DNA from 4 places in the Streptomyces chrestomyceticus JCM 4735 genome. Region 1 is predicted to be linked to each of the others. Evidence: riboswitches for the same ligand, from Rfam matches in the RefSeq annotation. Region 1 holds a riboswitch; each other region holds the start of a gene.
What was found. A riboswitch is a leader RNA that binds a small molecule or an ion and turns the genes downstream of it on or off. The one in region 1 is predicted to bind cobalamin.

Region 1 (4,155 bases):
AGAACACCGTCGTCCCGGCCGGGAGTTCGTAGTCGCCCAGGACGAGCGGCCCGGCCGTCTCCCGCGCGCCGTACGGGCCGGGCGGGTAGAGCCGCATCGCTTCCTTCAGGACCATGTCCAGGTAGCTGAGGTGCCGCAGGTCGGCGTACTCGGGCACGGCACGGTCACCGAGTACGCGGTCCAGTTCGGCGGCGACCCGCTCGGCCGCCTCGGGGTGACGGCCCAGGAGGTACAGGGTCCAGGAGACGGCGACTCCGGTGGTGTGGTGGGCGGCCAGCAGCGTCATCATGACGGTGTCGCGGATGCGCGCGGGCCGCTCACCGGCCTCGACCAGTGCCCCGACGAGATCGCTGCGGTCCGCACGGCCCCCGGAGTGGTGCGCCGCGACCACCCGGTCGACCGTCGCGCGCAGGTAGGCGAGGGCCCGGGCCGCCCGCTCGGCGCGTTCCTCCTTTGTGCCCGGTACCGGCACCTGGTAGAGCCGCCCCAAATACTCGGTGAGCACCTCCTCGAAGGCCGTGACGACGCCCTCCGGGTCCGCGGCCTCGCCCTCCAGCGCGTAAGCACAGATCATCCGGAGCGACAGCTCGGTGAGGCCCTTCTGCAGCGCTACGGGCCCGTGGCCCGCCTGCTCGCCCCAGTGGTCGGCGAGTCCGGCCGCCAGCGCGGTGAACCGCTCGAAGTGCCGCTCGTGGGACGGGCGTCCGGCCAGCACCGACAGCAGGACACGCCGCCAGGGGGTGTGCTCCTCGGCCGGCATCACCTGCAAGTTGCCCGCCTCGCACAGCGGGGCCAGGAACGCGAACAGCCGCTCCGGCCGTTTGTCGATGTGGGCCGTGGCCTCCAGCAGTACGGGGTCGGCGACCGACACGGCCGTCTCCGCGCCCGGCAGTTGGAACCGTACGACGGGCCCGTACTCCGCGTGCAGTCGCAACTGGTAGGTGTGCAGTCCGCCCGCCGCGGCGACCGCCCCCGCCCCGCCGTCCGGCCGGGGCTCGGGTCCAGGGATCCGCATGGCCAACGCCTCCTGACTGACAGCCCGGCCCCGCCGTGCGGAGTGGCCCGCACGGCGGGAGTGAGCTTCCATCATCGTCCGTCACCGGCGGCCGGGGGCCTTCCGGCTCGCCTCGTCCGCGTAGATCTGCTGGTAACTGTCCTGGCCGAAACCGGCGTCGCCCGAGTCCTTGATCTGACGCTCCTCTAGCGTGCCGGGCGGGCCGGCCGATGGTGAGGGGAAGGAGTCCGATCACGGGCCACATCGGCCCCAGGGCTCCCGTGCGGCTCTCCAGCTGAGGGCCCGGAGGCTCAAATCGGCCACCGGGTCCAGCGGGTGGATCTGTTGCGGGACCGTGAGGAGACGTACTGACATGACATGTTTGAGGCGGGGCACGGGCGGTGTGCTGCACCGCAGGATCGCTGGTGACAGGCTCCCGCGGGCCGCGCGCCCGTACTGCACACTTCCCGCGCCTGTCAGCGGCACCAATCGAGACAACCACACAGACCTCTCTGTTGCGGTGGCGGGAACGCCTCTACGCTGATGTGCGCAGTCGGTTCGCGCCACTCTCCGTGGGGCGTCGTAAGAGGGAACCCGGTGGAAATCCGGGACTGTCCCGCAGCGGTGAGTGGGAGCGAAAGCCGCCGATGGAGCACCGGACCCGGTCGAAGGGTGCGGGAAGCGGTGGCCGGTAGCTGTTGCCGGAAGGCCCGGCCGACATGCCCATGAGTCCGGATACCTGCCACTGCGCGCGTACGGGCGAGGACCGGCGTACGCGCTGTCCACGGTGACCTCGAGGGCTGGGTCGGCGGTGCAGGCGGAGCAACGCGCGTCCCGGCGCGGCCGCCCTCTCACTCACCGGCCGAAATCCTCGGGCCGGGTGCGGCGAGAGAGGGCGTGTTCGTGAGCGAGGAATACCGCAGGGAATGTCTCCGGGGCGGCCGACGGCCGGGCCCGGCACGGCCGTTGTACGGTGCCCGATGCTGACCACCCCCGACGGCGCCCCGGCACGGTGGGTCTCCGGCGTCTGCCAGGGGACGCTGGGCGAGCTGTTCCAGGGCCCGCTGCGCCCCGGCGGTGACGCGGACATCGCGATCGTCTCGTTCCCCGTGGACCGGCACTCCTGGGTGTACTTCTCGCCGGACGCCGTCCCCGGCGACGAACCGCACGCCGCAACGCCCGACGCACCGCCCCTCGGCGCGAAGGCGGCCACGGCCGCGCGGCTCTTCCTGGAGCACTTCGGCCGGACGCTGCCGCCGGGCCGCTGGAGTTCCCACTCGGACCTGCACGTCGGGGTGGGCATGGCCAGTTCGACGGCGGACATCGTGGCGACCCTGCGCTGCCTGTTCCGGCTCTTCTCGCTGCCGTACGACACCGGGGCCGTCCTCCGCGTCCTGTCGGCGATAGAGCGCGCCGACAGCGTGTTCCTCGACGAGTTCGCGCTCTACCTGAGCGGACGGCACCGGGTCGTACGGCGGCTGGGCACCGGCATCGGCTTCCACACCGCGTTCGTCATGGAGCCGGGCACGGTGGACACCGCCGCGGTGACACCGGTGCTGCGGCGGCACTACCGGCGCTGCGCCACGGAGTACGAACGGTGCCTGACCGACCTCCTGAAGGGCTTCGCCTCCGGCGACCCGGCAGCCGTGGCCCGGGCCGCGACCTTCAGCAGCGCGCTGTCCCAGGAGGTGCTGCCCAAGCACACCTTCGAGACCGTCCTGGCCCACCGCGAGGAGTTCGGGGCGGACGGCGTCTTCGTCGCCCACACCGGATCGCTCGTCGGTTACCTCTTCAGCGGCCGGCCGGCGCCGTCCCTGAAGGGCGAGCTGTCCGCCTTCTTCCGTTCGCTCGGTCACCAGTGCTCTTTCGCCCAAGGAGGCTACGCGTGACACCTTCCGACACAGTCGGCACCCATCCCCACATAGCCGACGCCCTCAAGAGACCCGACCTCGTCCAACTGACGGACGGCATGGTGCTGCTGCGGTTCGAGTCGATGAAGATCTACTCCGCGCTGGCGGCCGTCCGGCGGCTGCTCGACCGGGGCACCGTCCGTACCGGGCAGACCCTGATAGACAGCTCCAGCGGCATCTACGCCTACGCCCTGGCGCTGGCCTGCCACCGCTACCGCCTGCGCTGCCACATCGTGGCCTCGACCACCGTGGACGCCACCACCCTCGCCCAACTGGAGATCCTCGGCGCGACGGTCGAGCAGGTCAGACCGTCGAAGAACCTCAAGCTCGACCAGGAGCTGCGGGTCCGGCGGGTCCGGGAGATCCTCGCCGAACGGCCCGACGTCCACTGGATGCGGCAGTACCACGACGACATCCACTACCTGGGCTACCAGGAGGTCGCCGACCTGGTGACCAGGGCCCTGCCGGGCCGCACCCCGACGGTCGTCGGCGGCGTCGGGTCGGGAGCCTCGACCGGCGGCCTGGTGCGGCATCTGCGCCGCCGCGATCCCGGTGTCCGGCTGGTCGGGGTGCAGCCGTTCGGCAGCGTCACCTTCGGGAGCCAGGACCACCACGACCCGGAAGCCATCATCGCCGGCATCGGTTCCTCGATCCCCTTCGACAACGTCCGCCACCAGTTGTACGACGCGGTCCACTGGATGGACTTCACCCACGCCATGTCCGGCGCCGTCGCCCTGCTGCGCGAGCACGCCGTCTTCGCCGGGCTGTCCACCGGCGCCGCCTACCTGACCGCCACCTACGAGTCCCGCCGCCACCCCGACCGGCTCCACCTGGTGATCGGTGCCGACACCGGCCACCGCTACGTGGAACGGGTCTACGCCCGCCACCGGGAGGCCGTGGACCTGGCCGCACTGAAGCCGGCCGAGGTCGGCAGCCCCGAGGAGATGTCCATGCCCTGGTCGACGATGGCGTGGAACCGCGCCCCCTGGCCGTCCCGCCGTGCGGAGGCGCGCGCATGACCGTGGTCTGCCTGGAAGCGCTCACCTTCGGGCTGGGCCACCTGACGCGCGCCGCCGCCCAGTTGGGCGAGCCGCTGCGGCTGCTGACCCGCGACCCCGCGTACTACGCGTACGAGCTGGAGCGGCTGCCCGCGGGCGCCCTCGACGTGGTGGAGACCGACACCTTCGACACGGAACTGGTGGCGGAACAACTCGGCCGGATCCCGGACCTGCGGGGGCTGATCAGCTCGAC
Region 2 (4,155 bases), 450 kb from region 1:
CCATGGGCTGGAAGAGCACGGGTGGTACGCGTACGGTCTCACCGTCCGTGGCAGTGTCGGCGATGCCTTTGACGAACTCGAAGAACTGGGTCGCCCGGAGGATCGAGTAGGGAACCGGCCCCTGTTTGATCAGCCGCTCCTGGGCCGCCTTCGCCCGGAAGTAGCCATTGTCGGGCAGGCCGTCGATGCCGACGATCGACAGCGCCAGATGGTGCGTGACGCCCGCCTTCGCCTCGGCGGCCAGCAGGTTGCGGGTGGAGGTGGTGAAGAATTCCAGGACCGCCGACTCCTCGAAGGTGGGCGAGTTGGCCACGTCCACGACCACCTGGGCTCCGGCCAGCACGGTGTCGAGGCCCTCGCCGGTGAGGGTGTTGACGCCCGTACTGGGCGCGGCGGGCACGGCCTCGTGACCGCGCTCGGTGAGTTTGCCGACCACTTTGCCCCCGATGAGGCCGGTGCCTCCGATGACCACGATCTTCACTTCGTGAACTCCTCGCGCTGTGGGCGCCCGCTGGGGCGGAGAGGCGTCAGGACTGCCGGGGTGCGCGCAGGTGGGCGCGCTGTTTGAGTTCTTCGTCGTCGACCAGGACCAACATCGGCTGCCCCGGCTCGCAGAGCATGGTGACGACGAAGCGCAGGCGCGTGTCGGTGCGGGCGTTGCCGTCCTGGTAGTGGATGACGTCGCCGCCGGGCTCCCAGAACGCTTCCCCGGCGCGGACGATCCGCTCCGGCTCGCCTTCCAACTCGAAGCGCATCTCGCCCTCCACCACGTAGCCGAAGGCCGGACCGGGGTGGCGGTGCGGCGGGGCGCCCTGGTCGCCGGGCGGATACTCGATCTGGACGGTCGACACGTGCGCGCTCTCCGGGATCGCGGGCGGGGCGACCTCTTGCAGCACGGTGAGCGCGGTCTTCCATGCCTCCGAGTGCGGGTGCTGGTGCTCGTGGGTGCCGGGCATGCCGGGTCCTCCTTCTTCGGCTCCGGAGCCAGGGCCGGTTGGGACGGCAGTGCCGCCCCGGCGTGCGATGCCGGTGTCCGTACCCGTGCTTCCTGCTTCCGACGTACAGCACCAGAGCTCGGCGGACGGCCCGCCGATGCACGGCCCAACCGAGAGATGTTCCATTGTTCAGACCCCCGGCATGCCCGGTGAGCACCGATCCAGACACATCCGGGGCACCGTACGCATCCGGGAGGCGTACGCATCCAGGGCACCGTACGGAACCTCAACCTCGGCCCCGCCGCACCCGCCCGTTCCCACCCCTGCCCACCCCTCCCCCGTGTCTCACCTCACATACCACCATGTGAACAGGGGTGTCGGCACCAGGCGCAGCCGATCTACGCTGTCCGGTGCAACTGGTTCGCCCTGCCCGCCAGGCAGGCGCGTCGTAAGAGGGAACCCGGTGGGAATCCGGGACTGCCCCGCAGCGGTGAGCGGGAACGACCGCCGTCATACGCACTGGATCCGGGCCGCGGATCCGGGAAGCGACGGCCAGTAGGTGCCCGCCGGACGACGTGACGTTCCGGCAGGCGTGCCCGCGAGTCCGAAGACCTGCCCGTTGCCCGCGCGCGTCCGTACGTGCGCGGACCTTCCGGTGACCTTCGAGGGCGGGTCGGCGTGTCATGGCAGGCGGGCACGGGTGTCGTCGGACGCTCCGTGGCTCGCCCGGCGCGTCATTCCTTCGCGTTCTCGTCCGGTCACCGGGCTCGGAGAAGATCACGCTCGCGAAGGAGAGTTCCGTGACAGCGAAGCCCGCAGCCGCGGCAGCACGGGCCACCGTGTACGGCTACCCCCGCCAGGGACAGCACCGGGAACTGAAGAAGGCCGTCGAGGGGTACTGGAAGGGCCGCGTCACCGCGGACGCCCTCCGGGAGACCGCGCGCGACCTGCGCCGCTCCAACTGGCAGCAGTTGGCCGACGCCGGCATCCACGAGGTGCCGACCGGTGACTTCTCGTACTACGACCATGTGCTGGACACCAGCGTCATGGTCGGAGCCGTCCCGGAACGGCACCGCGCCGCCGTCGACGCCGACGCCCTGGACGGCTACTTCGCCATGGCGCGCGGCACGCAGGACGTGGCGCCGCTGGAGATGACCAAGTGGTTCGACACGAACTACCACTACCTGGTTCCCGAGTTGGGTCCCGACACGGTCTTCGCCACCGACTCCGCCAAACAGGTAGGCGAGGTGCGGGAGGCGCTCGCGCTCGGCCACACGCCGCGCCCGGTCCTCGTCGGCCCGGTCACCTACCTCCTGCTGGCCAAGCCGGCCCCCGGTGTCGCCGCCGACTTCGACCCGCTGACCCTGCTCGACCGGCTCCTGCCCGTCTACGCGGAAGTGCTGGCGGACCTGCGTGCGGCCGGCGCCGAGTGGGCACAGCTCGACGAGCCCGCCCTGGTGCAGGACCACACCCCGGCCGACCTCAACGCCACCGAGCGCGCCTACCGCGTCCTCGGCGCGCTCACCGACCGTCCGAAGCTGCTGGTCGCCTCGTACTTCGACCAGCTCGGCGAAGCGCTGCCGGTGCTCGCCAAGGCGCCTGTCGACGGTCTCGCACTGGACTTCACCGAGGCCGCGGCGGGCAACCTGGACGCGCTCGCCGCCGTCGGCGGGCTGCCCGGCAAGCGGCTGGTCGCCGGTGTCGTCAACGGCCGCAACATCTGGATCAACGACTACGAGAAGTCGCTGGCCACGCTCGGTACGCTGTTGGGCCTGGCCGGCCGGGTCGACGTGGCCGCCTCCTGCTCCCTGCTGCACGTACCGCTGGACGCCACCGCCGAGCGGGACATCGACCCGCAGGTCCTGCGCTGGCTGGCGTTCGCCCGGCAGAAGACCGCCGAGATCGCCACGCTCGCCCGCGGCCTCGCGCACGGCACCCACGCGATCGCCGCCGAACTGGCCGCCAACCGCGCGGACCTGGCGTCCCGCGCCGGTTCCGCGATCACCCACGACCCCGCCGTACGGGCCCGTACCGCCGCCGTCACCGACGCCGACGGCCGCCGCTCCGCGCCGTACGGGGAACGGACCGCCGCCCAGCGGGCCCACCTCGGCCTGCCGCTGCTCCCGACGACCACCATCGGTTCCTTCCCGCAGACCGCCGAACTGCGCACCGCGCGCGCCGACCTGCGGGCGGGGCGCCTCGACACCGCCGGGTACGAGGAGCGCATCGCGAACGAGATCCGTGAGGTGCTCGCCTTCCAGGAGGAGGCGGGCATCGACGTCCTCGTGCACGGCGAGCCCGAACGCAACGACATGGTCCAGTACTTCGCCGAGCAACTGACGGGGTACCTCGCCACGCAGCACGGCTGGGTCCAGTCGTACGGCACGCGGTACGTCCGTCCGCCGGTCCTCGCGGGCGACATCTCGCGGCCCGAGCCGATGACGGTGCGGTGGACGCGGTACGCGCAGTCGCTCACCGACCGTCCGGTCAAGGGCATGCTGACCGGCCCGGTCACCATGCTCGCCTGGTCGTTCGTCCGGGACGACCAGCCGCTCGGCGACACCGCCCGGCAGGTGGCGCTGGCCCTGCGCGACGAGGTGGGCGACCTGGAGGCGGCCGGCACCTCGGTCATCCAGGTCGACGAACCGGCGCTGCGCGAGACGCTGCCGCTGCGCGCCGCCGGCCGTCCCGCGTACCTCGCCTGGGCCACCGAGGCGTTCCGGCTCACCACCAGTGGTGTGCGGGACCGGACACAGATCCATACCCACATGTGCTACGCCGAATTCGGTGACATCGTGCAGGCCATCGACGATCTCGACGCCGACGTGATCAGCCTGGAGGCCGCGCGCTCGCACATGCAGGTGGCCCGTGAACTGGCCGAACACGGTTATCCGCGGGAGGCCGGGCCGGGCGTGTACGACATCCACTCGCCCCGCGTGCCGAGCGCCGAGGAGGCGGCGAGCCTGCTGCGCAAGGGCCTCGGCGCCATCCCGGCCGAGCGGCTGTGGGTCAACCCCGACTGCGGTCTGAAGACCCGGGGCTGGCCCGAGACGCGGGCTTCGCTGAAGAACCTGGTCACGGCGGCGCGGACGGTGCGCGGGGAGTTGCCGGTGTCGTGATCCGGTGAACCCGGTGACGGCCGGGAGGTGCGTCCGCGCGCCTTCCCGGCCGTTTTTCCCGCCGATTTCCGGGGGCTTCCAAGGCGCGCACGACTCCGGCC
Region 3 (4,155 bases), 6.0 Mb from region 1:
TTGCCAAGGTTGCAAAGGTTTGCGACTGCCGTACGGCGACTAGGGTGAGCGCGGCGGCGACGGAGGGGGCACCGTGAGCAAGATCTACGCCGGGGCGCGGCTGCGCCGGCTGCGGGAGGAGCGCGGCTTCAGCCAGGCGGCGCTGGCCCGCGTCCTGGCCATCTCGCCCAGCTACCTGAACCAGATGGAGCACGACTCACGGCCGCTGACCGTGCCCGTACTGCTGCGGCTGACCGAGACCTTCGGGGTGGACCCCGGCTTCTTCTCCGCGCGCGACACCAGCCGGATGCTGGCCGACCTGCGCGAGGCGCTCGCCGACGAGCTGGCCGCCGGCCGGGTCTCCCCCACCGACCTGTCCGAACTGGCCTCCCGGCAGCCCGCGGTGGCGTCGGTGCTGCTCGGCCTCGGGCAGCGCAACCAGGCGCTTACCGAGCGCCTGGCGGAGGTGGCGGAGGGCCGGGACGGCAACGGCAGCGACCCGGCCGCGCCGCTCTCCCCGCACGAGGAGATCCGCGAGTTCTTCTACCGGCGGCAGAACTATCTGCACGAGGCCGACACCACCGCCGAGGCACTCGCCGCCGAGCTGGGTATCCGCCCCGGTGAGGTGGGACGCGCCCTGACCGCCCGGCTCACCGAAAGGCACGGCGTACACCTCGTGGACACACCCGACGGTCCGCTGCACCACTACGATCCGTCCTCCCGGGTGCTGCGCCTGTCGGCGGGGCTGCGGCCCGGGCAGCGCGCCTTCCGCATGGCGACCCAACTGGCGCTGCTGGAGGCCGGGGAGGAGCTGTCGCGGCCCGCCTCCGAGGACTTCGAGGAGGGCACGACGGCCTGGTCGCTGGCGAGGATCGGGGTCGCCAACTACTTCGCGGCGGCGCTGGTGCTGCCGTACGGCCCGTTCCACGCCGCGGCCGAGGAGCTGCGGTACGACATCGAGCGGCTGACCGACCGGTTCGGCCTCGGGTACGAGACGGTGTGCCACCGGCTGAGCACCCTGCAACGGCCGCGCCGGCGCGGGGTCCCGTTCTCCTTCGTCCGCGTCGACCGGGCCGGCAACATGTCCAAGCGGCAGTCCGCCACCGGCTTCCACTTCTCGCGGGCGGGCGGCACCTGCCCGCTGTGGAACGTCTACGAGGCGTTCACCGCGCCCAGCCGTATCCACGTCCAGATCGCCGCCATGCCGGACGGCCGCCGCTACCTGTGGACGGCCCGCACCGTCACCCGGCACCGCGGCGGCTGGGGCGACCCGGGCAAGACCTTCGCCATCGGCCTCGGCTGCGAGATCCGGCACGCGTCCCGGCTGGTCTACTCCGACGGCCTCGACCTGGACAACGCCGGGGCCGCCACCCCCATCGGCATGGGCTGCCGGGTCTGCGAACGCCTGGAGTGCCCGCAGCGCGCCGTGCCGCCCCTCGGCCGCGCGCTGGTCATCGACGAGAACAGCAGCACGTTCGTGCCGTATCCGGTGCGGGAGGACTGACGGGCCCACCCACGCGCCCCGGAGCACCCTGCGGATCACCGATCCCCCTGGACTTACTAGGACGTCCAACTATATGTTCGTGACGTAGGCCCGCGGTGCAGGGAAGCCGGTGCGAATCCGGCGTGGTCCCGCCACTGTGACCGGGGAGTGCGACGTCGGGCAACACGCCACTGACGCGGGTGCGTCGGGAAGGCGGGCGGCGCACGGAGATCCGGAAGCCAGGATACCGGCCGCGGGTGTTGTTCCGTGTTGTCCACGAGGATGGAGCAGACACGCATGGCACCGGTGCGTACCCCCAGCCCAGGTGATCCGGCCCGGCCCGCGGCACCGCCCGCGCGCTGACGGTTCCACGCCTTTCGCGTCCCACGGCCCCGCCACGGACCGCGCGCCATCCGCGCGGCCCGCGGGCCCGGCCGTGCCATCCCCGGATCACACCTGACGAGAGCAGGCCCCCATGGTCCGAGAACTGACCCATTTCATCGGCGGCAAGCACGTACCGGGAACATCGGGTGCTTACGGCGACGTGTACGACCCCAACACCGGCACCGTGCAGGCCCGGGTGCCGCTCGCGGACCCGGGCGAGACGGCGGCCGCCGTCGCCGACGCCGCGGCCGCCCAGCCCGAGTGGGGCGAGTGGAACCCGCAGCGGCGCGCCCGCGTCCTGCTGAACTTCCTGCGCCTGGTGGAGGGCGAGCGGGACGCGCTGGCCCGGCTGCTGTCCAGCGAGCACGGCAAGACGGTCGCGGACGCGCACGGCGACCTCCAGCGCGGCCTGGAGGTGGTGGAGTTCGCGGCCGGCATCCCGCACCTGCTCAAGGGCGAGTTCACCGACAACGCCGGGACCGGCATCGACGTGCACTCGCTGCGCCGTCCCATCGGCGTGGTGGCCGGGATCACCCCGTTCAACTTCCCCGCGATGATCCCGCTGTGGAAGATCGCGCCGGCCGTCGCCTGCGGCAACGCGTTCATCCTCAAGCCGTCCGAGCGGGCGCCTTCGGTGCCGCTGCGGCTGGCCGAGCTGTTCCTGGAGGCGGGGCTGCCGCCGGGCGTCCTCAACGTCGTGCACGGCGGCAAGGAGTCGGTGGACACGCTGCTGGAGGACCCGCGGGTCGAGGCGCTCGGCTTCGTCGGGTCGACCCCGATCGCCGCCCACATCTACGCGACCGCCGCCGCGCACGGCAAGCGCGCCCAGTGCTTCGGCGGCGCCAAGAACCACCTGATCGTGATGCCGGACGCCGACCTCGACCAGGTGGTGGACGCGCTGGTCGGCGCCGGGTACGGGTCGGCGGGCGAGCGCTGCATGGCGGTCTCGGTCGCCGTGCCGGTGGGCGAGGAGACCGCCGACGCGCTGGTGGCGCGGCTCAAGGAGCGGGTCGGCACGCTGCGCATCGGCCGCTCCGACGACCCGCACGCCGACTTCGGGCCGCTGGTGAGCCGGGACGCGCTGGACCGGGTCCGTGCCTACGTGGACCTCGGCGTCACCGAGGGCGCCGAACTGGTCGTCGACGGGCGGGACTTCACCCTCCCCGGCCACGAGGACGGCTTCTTCGCGGGCGCGTCGCTCTTCGACCGGGTCACCCCGGACATGCGGATCTACCAGGAGGAGATCTTCGGCCCGGTCCTGTCGGTGGTACGGGCCGCGGACTACGAGGAGGCGCTGCGGCTGCCCACGGAGCACCCGTACGGCAACGGCGTGGCCATCTTCACCCGCGACGGCGACACCGCGCGGGACTTCAGCCGCCGGGTGAACACCGGCATGATCGGCGTGAACGTGCCGATCCCGGTGCCGGTCGCGTACCACACCTTCGGCGGCTGGAAGCGGTCCGGCTTCGGCGACCTCAACCAGCACGGCCCGGACGCGATCCGCTTCTACACCCGCACCAAGACCGTCACCTCGCGCTGGCCCTCCGGGGTCAAGGAGGGCGCGAGCTTCACCCTCCCGACGATGGGCTGAGAGCGATGAGCGTCATGACCACCGCCACCCCGGCCGCCGCGCTGACCTCGCTCACCGCCGACCAGCTCGCCATCGTCGAGACGACGCTGGACTTCGCGCAGGAGCACATCGCGCCGCACGCCGTGGCCTGGGACCAGGACAAGCACTTCCCCGTGGACGTGCTCCGCAAGGCCGCCGGGCTCGGGCTCGGCGGGATCTACGTACGGGAGGAGCACGGCGGGTCCGCGCTGAGCCGCGCGGACGGCGTGCTGGTCTTCGAAGTACTGGCCACCGCATGCCCGTCCATCGCGGGCTATCTCTCCATCCACAACATGGTCGCCTGGATGATCGACCGGTACGGGAACGAAGCGCAGCGCGCCCGTTGGCTGCCCGGCCTGTGCTCGATGGCCGACCTGGGCAGCTACTGCCTGACCGAGCCGGGCGCCGGGTCGGACGCGGCGGCGCTGCGCACCCGCGCGGTGCGCGACGGCGACGACTACGTGCTGACCGGCGTGAAGCAGTTCATCTCCGGCGCCGGAACCTCGCAGGTGTACGTGGTGATGGCCCGTACCGGCGAGGACGGGCCCGGCGGCATCTCGGCGTTCCTGGTCGAGCGGGACGATCCGGGGCTGTCGTTCGGCGCCAACGAGAAGAAGATGGGCTGGAACGCGCAGCCCACCCGGCAGGTGCTCCTCGACGAGGTGCGTGTCCCCGCCGACCGGCTGCTGGGTGCCGAGGG
Region 4 (4,155 bases), 950 kb from region 1:
CGCCGCGACCCGGCTGACCTACCGGCTGGCCCGCAACCGCGCCGAGGAGGACACCGCCAAGGGCTACCGCGCCGGGCAGATCGCCTCGGCCGCGCTGGTCTCCCTCGCGCACGGCACCAACGACGCCCAGAAGACGATGGGTGTGATCACCCTCGCACTGATCACCGGCGGCGTCGTCGCCCCGCACGCCGACCCGCCGCTGTGGGTCATCGCCTCGGCCGGCCTGGCCATCGCGCTCGGCACGTACCTGGGCGGCTGGCGGATCATCCGCACGATGGGCAAGGGCATCACCGACATCCAGCCGCCGCAGGGCTTCGCCGCCCAGACCGGCGCCGCGGCCACCATCCTGGCCTCCTCCCACCTCGGCTTCGCGCTCTCCACCACCCAGGTCTGCTCCGGTTCGGTGATGGGCTCCGGCCTGGGCCGCAAGGGCGGCGTGGTGCACTGGTCCACGGCGGGCCGGATGGCCGCCGCCTGGGGTCTGACGCTGCCGGCCGCCGGGCTGGTCGCGGCGGGCGCCGCTCTCCTGGCGGACCAGGGCGACTGGGGCATCGCGACCGTCGCCGTGCTGGCGCTCGCCGTCTGCGGCGCGATCTGGGCGGCCTCCCGGCGCAAGCCGGTGGACCACACCAACGTCAACGAGGGCCCGGCCGCCGAGCCCGCCGGTGTCGTCACCGCCGCCCTGCAGGCCGTCTCGCCGCCGCCCGCGGGCCCGGTCGCCATCCCGGCCCCCACGGTCGCCGAGACCCGGATCACGGACCCGGTCGGCACCGCCCCGGTGATCGCCGTCCCGGTGGCCGCCCGCCCGCACGAGAAGAGCGCCCGGCGCCGCGCCAAGGCCGGCTCGGCCGCCGGCTGACCCGGCCGCACGGCTCTCACGAAGGAACGAGAACGCAATGAGCATCGACTGGGCCGCCCTCGGCCAGGTCTTCGGCGTCACGCTGTTCGTGACGGTCGGGATCGTGGGCCTGTTCACCCTCGGCATCGTCGGCACGTCCCGCAAGCCGCAGCAGGAGGGCACGCCGGTGACCGCCGACGGGCCCGCCGCCTCCGGCGGGGCGGCGCGGGCCGGGGCGTACGTCTGCTTCGCGCTGTGCGCGGCGGCCGTGGCGTACGGGATCTACCTGATCGTCGCCGCCTGAGGCGCGGCACCCCGGGCGTCCGGTGGCCGCGGCATCCCCGCCGCGGCCACCGGACGCCTGTGGCGTGGGACACAGACGCCACCACCGCCCCCGCCGCAGGTCAAGCGTGAGTTGACGGGCTTGGCGGAGCGTGGTGGACTGCCGGAGCCAATCGGCGACAGATGAGGAAGTCCGGTGAGAATCCGGCGCGGTCCCGCCACTGTCACCGGGGAGCGCCCCTCCACCAAGGGCCACGGTCCGCGTCCCGCGACGCAGGTTCCCGTACGGACTGGAAGGCCGGGGGAAGCGCCGATCCGGGGAGCCAGGAGACTCTCGTCGCCGTACCCGTCGAGCCAGGGCGCGGACCCTGAGTGAGGACCTACCGCCATGCCCGGCCGCAGTGCGCAATCTGCTGGACGTACCCCCACGCCATCCCTCCGAGGCGCGACGGCGGTCTGATCCGATGCGTGCCGAACACGCCGGCTACGCGTGCGGCGCGGCCCTCGGCTTCCTCGGCGACCTGGTCGTGGGCGATCCCCGGCGCGGTCACCCCGTGGCCGCCTTCGGGCGGGCCGCGGCCGCCGTGGAACGCCGTCTGTGGCGCGACCACCGAGGGACCGGCGCCCTGCACACCGCGCTGCTCGCGGGCGGTACCGCCGCCGGTGCCGCGCTGCTCGACCGCGCCGTACGCCGCTCCCCCGCCGCCTTCCCCGCCTCCGTCGCGCTGACCGCCGCCGCCACCTGGGCCGTCCTGGGCGGCACTTCGCTGGGCCGCGAGGCGCGGGCCGTCGGCGGCGCGCTCGCGGCGGGCGACCTGGACGTGGCGCGCGAGCGGCTGCCGCACCTGTGCGGGCGCGACCCGCAGGCCCTGGACGGGCAGCAGATGGCGCGCGCGGTGGTCGAGTCCGTCGCCGAGAACACCTCGGACGCGGTGGTCGGCGCCCTGGTCTGGGGCGCGGCCGCCGGTGTGCCGGGGCTGCTGGCCTTCCGGGCCGTGAACACGCTGGACGCGATGGTGGGGCACAAGTCGCCGCGCCACCGCCGGTTCGGGTGGGCCTCGGCCCGCCTCGACGACGTGGCCGGTTACCCCGGCTCCCGGCTGACCGCCGCGCTGGCGGTGCTGGCGGGCCCGGACCGGCGGGGCGCGCTGCGCGCCTGGCGGCAGGACGGCCCGTCCCACCCGAGCCCCAACGCGGGCCCGGTGGAGGCGGCGTTCGCCGGGGCGCTGGGGGTGCGGCTGGGCGGCACCCTGGCGTACGGCGGCCGGGTCGAGCACCGGCCGGTGCTCAACGGCGACGCGGGCCGGCCGGTCGCGGTGCCGGACATCGAGCGGGCCGTGACCCTGTCGCGCCGGGTGAGCGCGCTGGCGCTGGCGGTCACGGTCGGGGGGCGGCTGGCGGCCGGGGCGGTACGGCGATCCCGTACGGCAGGAACGGTAGGCCGATCCATCACGGCCGGAGCGGTACGCCGCCCCCGTACCACCGGGAGGGCCAAGTGAGCAGCGGGAGCAGCGCAGTGCGGACGGCGAGGAGTGCCACGTGAACGGACCGGGTCAAGCACCGCTCGGCGGCGGGCTGCTGGTGGCGGGCACCACGTCCGACGCGGGCAAGAGTGTGGTGACGGCGGGCATCTGCCGCTGGCTGGCCCGCAAGGGCGTCAAGGTGGCGCCCTTCAAGGCGCAGAACATGTCGCTGAACTCGTTCGTGACGCGCGAGGGCGCGGAGATCGGGCGGGCGCAGGCCATGCAGGCCGCGGCGGCGCGCGTCGAGCCGAGCGCCCTGATGAATCCAGTGCTGCTGAAGCCGGGCAGTGACCGCAGCAGCCAGGTCGTGCTCATGGGCAAGCCGGTGGGCGAGCTGAGCGCGCGCGGCTACCACGCGGGCCGTCAGGAGCAGTTGCTCGGTACGGTCACGGACTGCCTCCAGGAGCTGCGGCGTACGCACGACGCGGTGATCTGCGAGGGCGCGGGCAGCCCGGCGGAGATCAACCTGCGGCGCACCGACATCGTGAACATGGGGATCGCGCGCGCCGCCCGTATCCCGGCCGTGGTGGTCGGCGACATCGACCGGGGCGGGGTGTTCGCCTCCTTCTTCGGCACCACCGCGCTGCTGTCCCGGGAGGACCAGGCACTGGTCGCGGGCTATCTCGTCAACAAGTTCCGGGGCGATGTGACGCTGCTGGAGCCCGGTCTGGACATGCTGAAGGAGCTGACCGGACGGCCCACCCTCGGGGTGCTGCCGTTCGCGCACGGCCTCGGCATCGACGAGGAGGACGGCCTCCGGGTGTCGCTGCGCGGCGCGGTCCGCGAGAGCGTCGTCGCGCCGCCGCACGGCGCCGACGTGCTGCGGGTCGCGGTGGCCGCCGTACCGCTGATGTCGAACTTCACGGACGTGGACGCGCTCGCCGCCGAACCGGGCGTCGTGGTGCGCTTCGTGGACCGCCCCGAGGAACTGGCCGACGCCGACCTCGTCGTCCTGCCCGGCACCCGAGGCACCGTCCGCGCGCTCCAGTGGCTGCGCGAGCGCGGCATCGCGGACGCGGTGCGGCGGCGGGCCGCGGAAGGACGCCCGGTGCTGGGCATCTGCGGCGGCTTCCAGATGCTGGGCGAGCGGATCGAGGACGAGGTCGAGTCGAAGGCCGGGACGGTGGACGGGCTGGGCCTGCTGCCCGTACGCGTCCGGTTCGCGGTGGAGAAGGCTTTGGCCCGGCCGTCCGGCGAGGCGCTGGGCGAGCCGGTCGAGGGGTACGAGATCCACCATGGCGTGGCGGAGATCGACGGCGGGGAGCCCTTCCTGGCGGGATGCCGTTCCGGGACCGTCTGGGGCACCCACTGGCACGGCTCACTGGAGAGCGACGGCTTCCGGCGGGCGTTCCTGCGGCGGGTGGCCGCCGACGCGGGCCGCGCGTTCGACCCGGCGCCGGACACCAGCTTCGCCGCACTGCGCGAGGAGCAGCTCGACAAGCTGGGCGACCTGATCGAGGAGCACGCGGACACGGCGGCGCTGCTGCGGCTCATCGAGGACGGCGTACCGGC

Region 2: another riboswitch for cobalamin. It lies ahead of metE (5-methyltetrahydropteroyltriglutamate--homocysteine S-methyltransferase); the one in region 1 lies ahead of EJG53_RS36005 (GHMP family kinase ATP-binding protein).
Region 3: another riboswitch for cobalamin. It lies ahead of EJG53_RS09190 (CoA-acylating methylmalonate-semialdehyde dehydrogenase); the one in region 1 lies ahead of EJG53_RS36005 (GHMP family kinase ATP-binding protein).
Region 4: another riboswitch for cobalamin. It lies ahead of EJG53_RS31805 (cobalamin biosynthesis protein); the one in region 1 lies ahead of EJG53_RS36005 (GHMP family kinase ATP-binding protein).

Annotation. Positions count from the first base shown of each region.
Region 1 covers NZ_BHZC01000001.1:8,220,770-8,224,924, reverse strand. The annotation lists gene EJG53_RS36010 (cytochrome P450) at 1-1,015, opposite strand, end outside; cobalamin riboswitch at 1,531-1,755, shown strand; gene EJG53_RS36005 (GHMP family kinase ATP-binding protein) at 1,975-2,883, shown strand; gene EJG53_RS36000 (cysteine synthase family protein) at 2,880-3,923, shown strand; gene EJG53_RS35995 (ATP-grasp domain-containing protein) at 3,920-4,155, shown strand, end outside.
Region 2 covers NZ_BHZC01000001.1:8,673,238-8,677,392, reverse strand. The annotation lists gene EJG53_RS37510 (SDR family oxidoreductase) at 1-481, opposite strand, end outside; gene EJG53_RS37505 (cupin domain-containing protein) at 528-956, opposite strand; cobalamin riboswitch at 1,336-1,569, shown strand; gene metE (5-methyltetrahydropteroyltriglutamate--homocysteine S-methyltransferase) at 1,736-4,054, shown strand.
Region 3 covers NZ_BHZC01000001.1:2,225,644-2,229,798, forward strand. The annotation lists gene EJG53_RS09185 (short-chain fatty acyl-CoA regulator family protein) at 74-1,483, shown strand; cobalamin riboswitch at 1,560-1,732, shown strand; gene EJG53_RS09190 (CoA-acylating methylmalonate-semialdehyde dehydrogenase) at 1,938-3,437, shown strand; gene EJG53_RS09195 (acyl-CoA dehydrogenase family protein) at 3,443-4,155, shown strand, end outside.
Region 4 covers NZ_BHZC01000001.1:7,271,807-7,275,961, reverse strand. The annotation lists gene EJG53_RS31815 (inorganic phosphate transporter) at 1-859, shown strand, start outside; gene EJG53_RS31810 (hypothetical protein) at 897-1,142, shown strand; cobalamin riboswitch at 1,307-1,453, shown strand; gene EJG53_RS31805 (cobalamin biosynthesis protein) at 1,585-2,619, shown strand; gene EJG53_RS31800 (cobyric acid synthase) at 2,660-4,155, shown strand, end outside.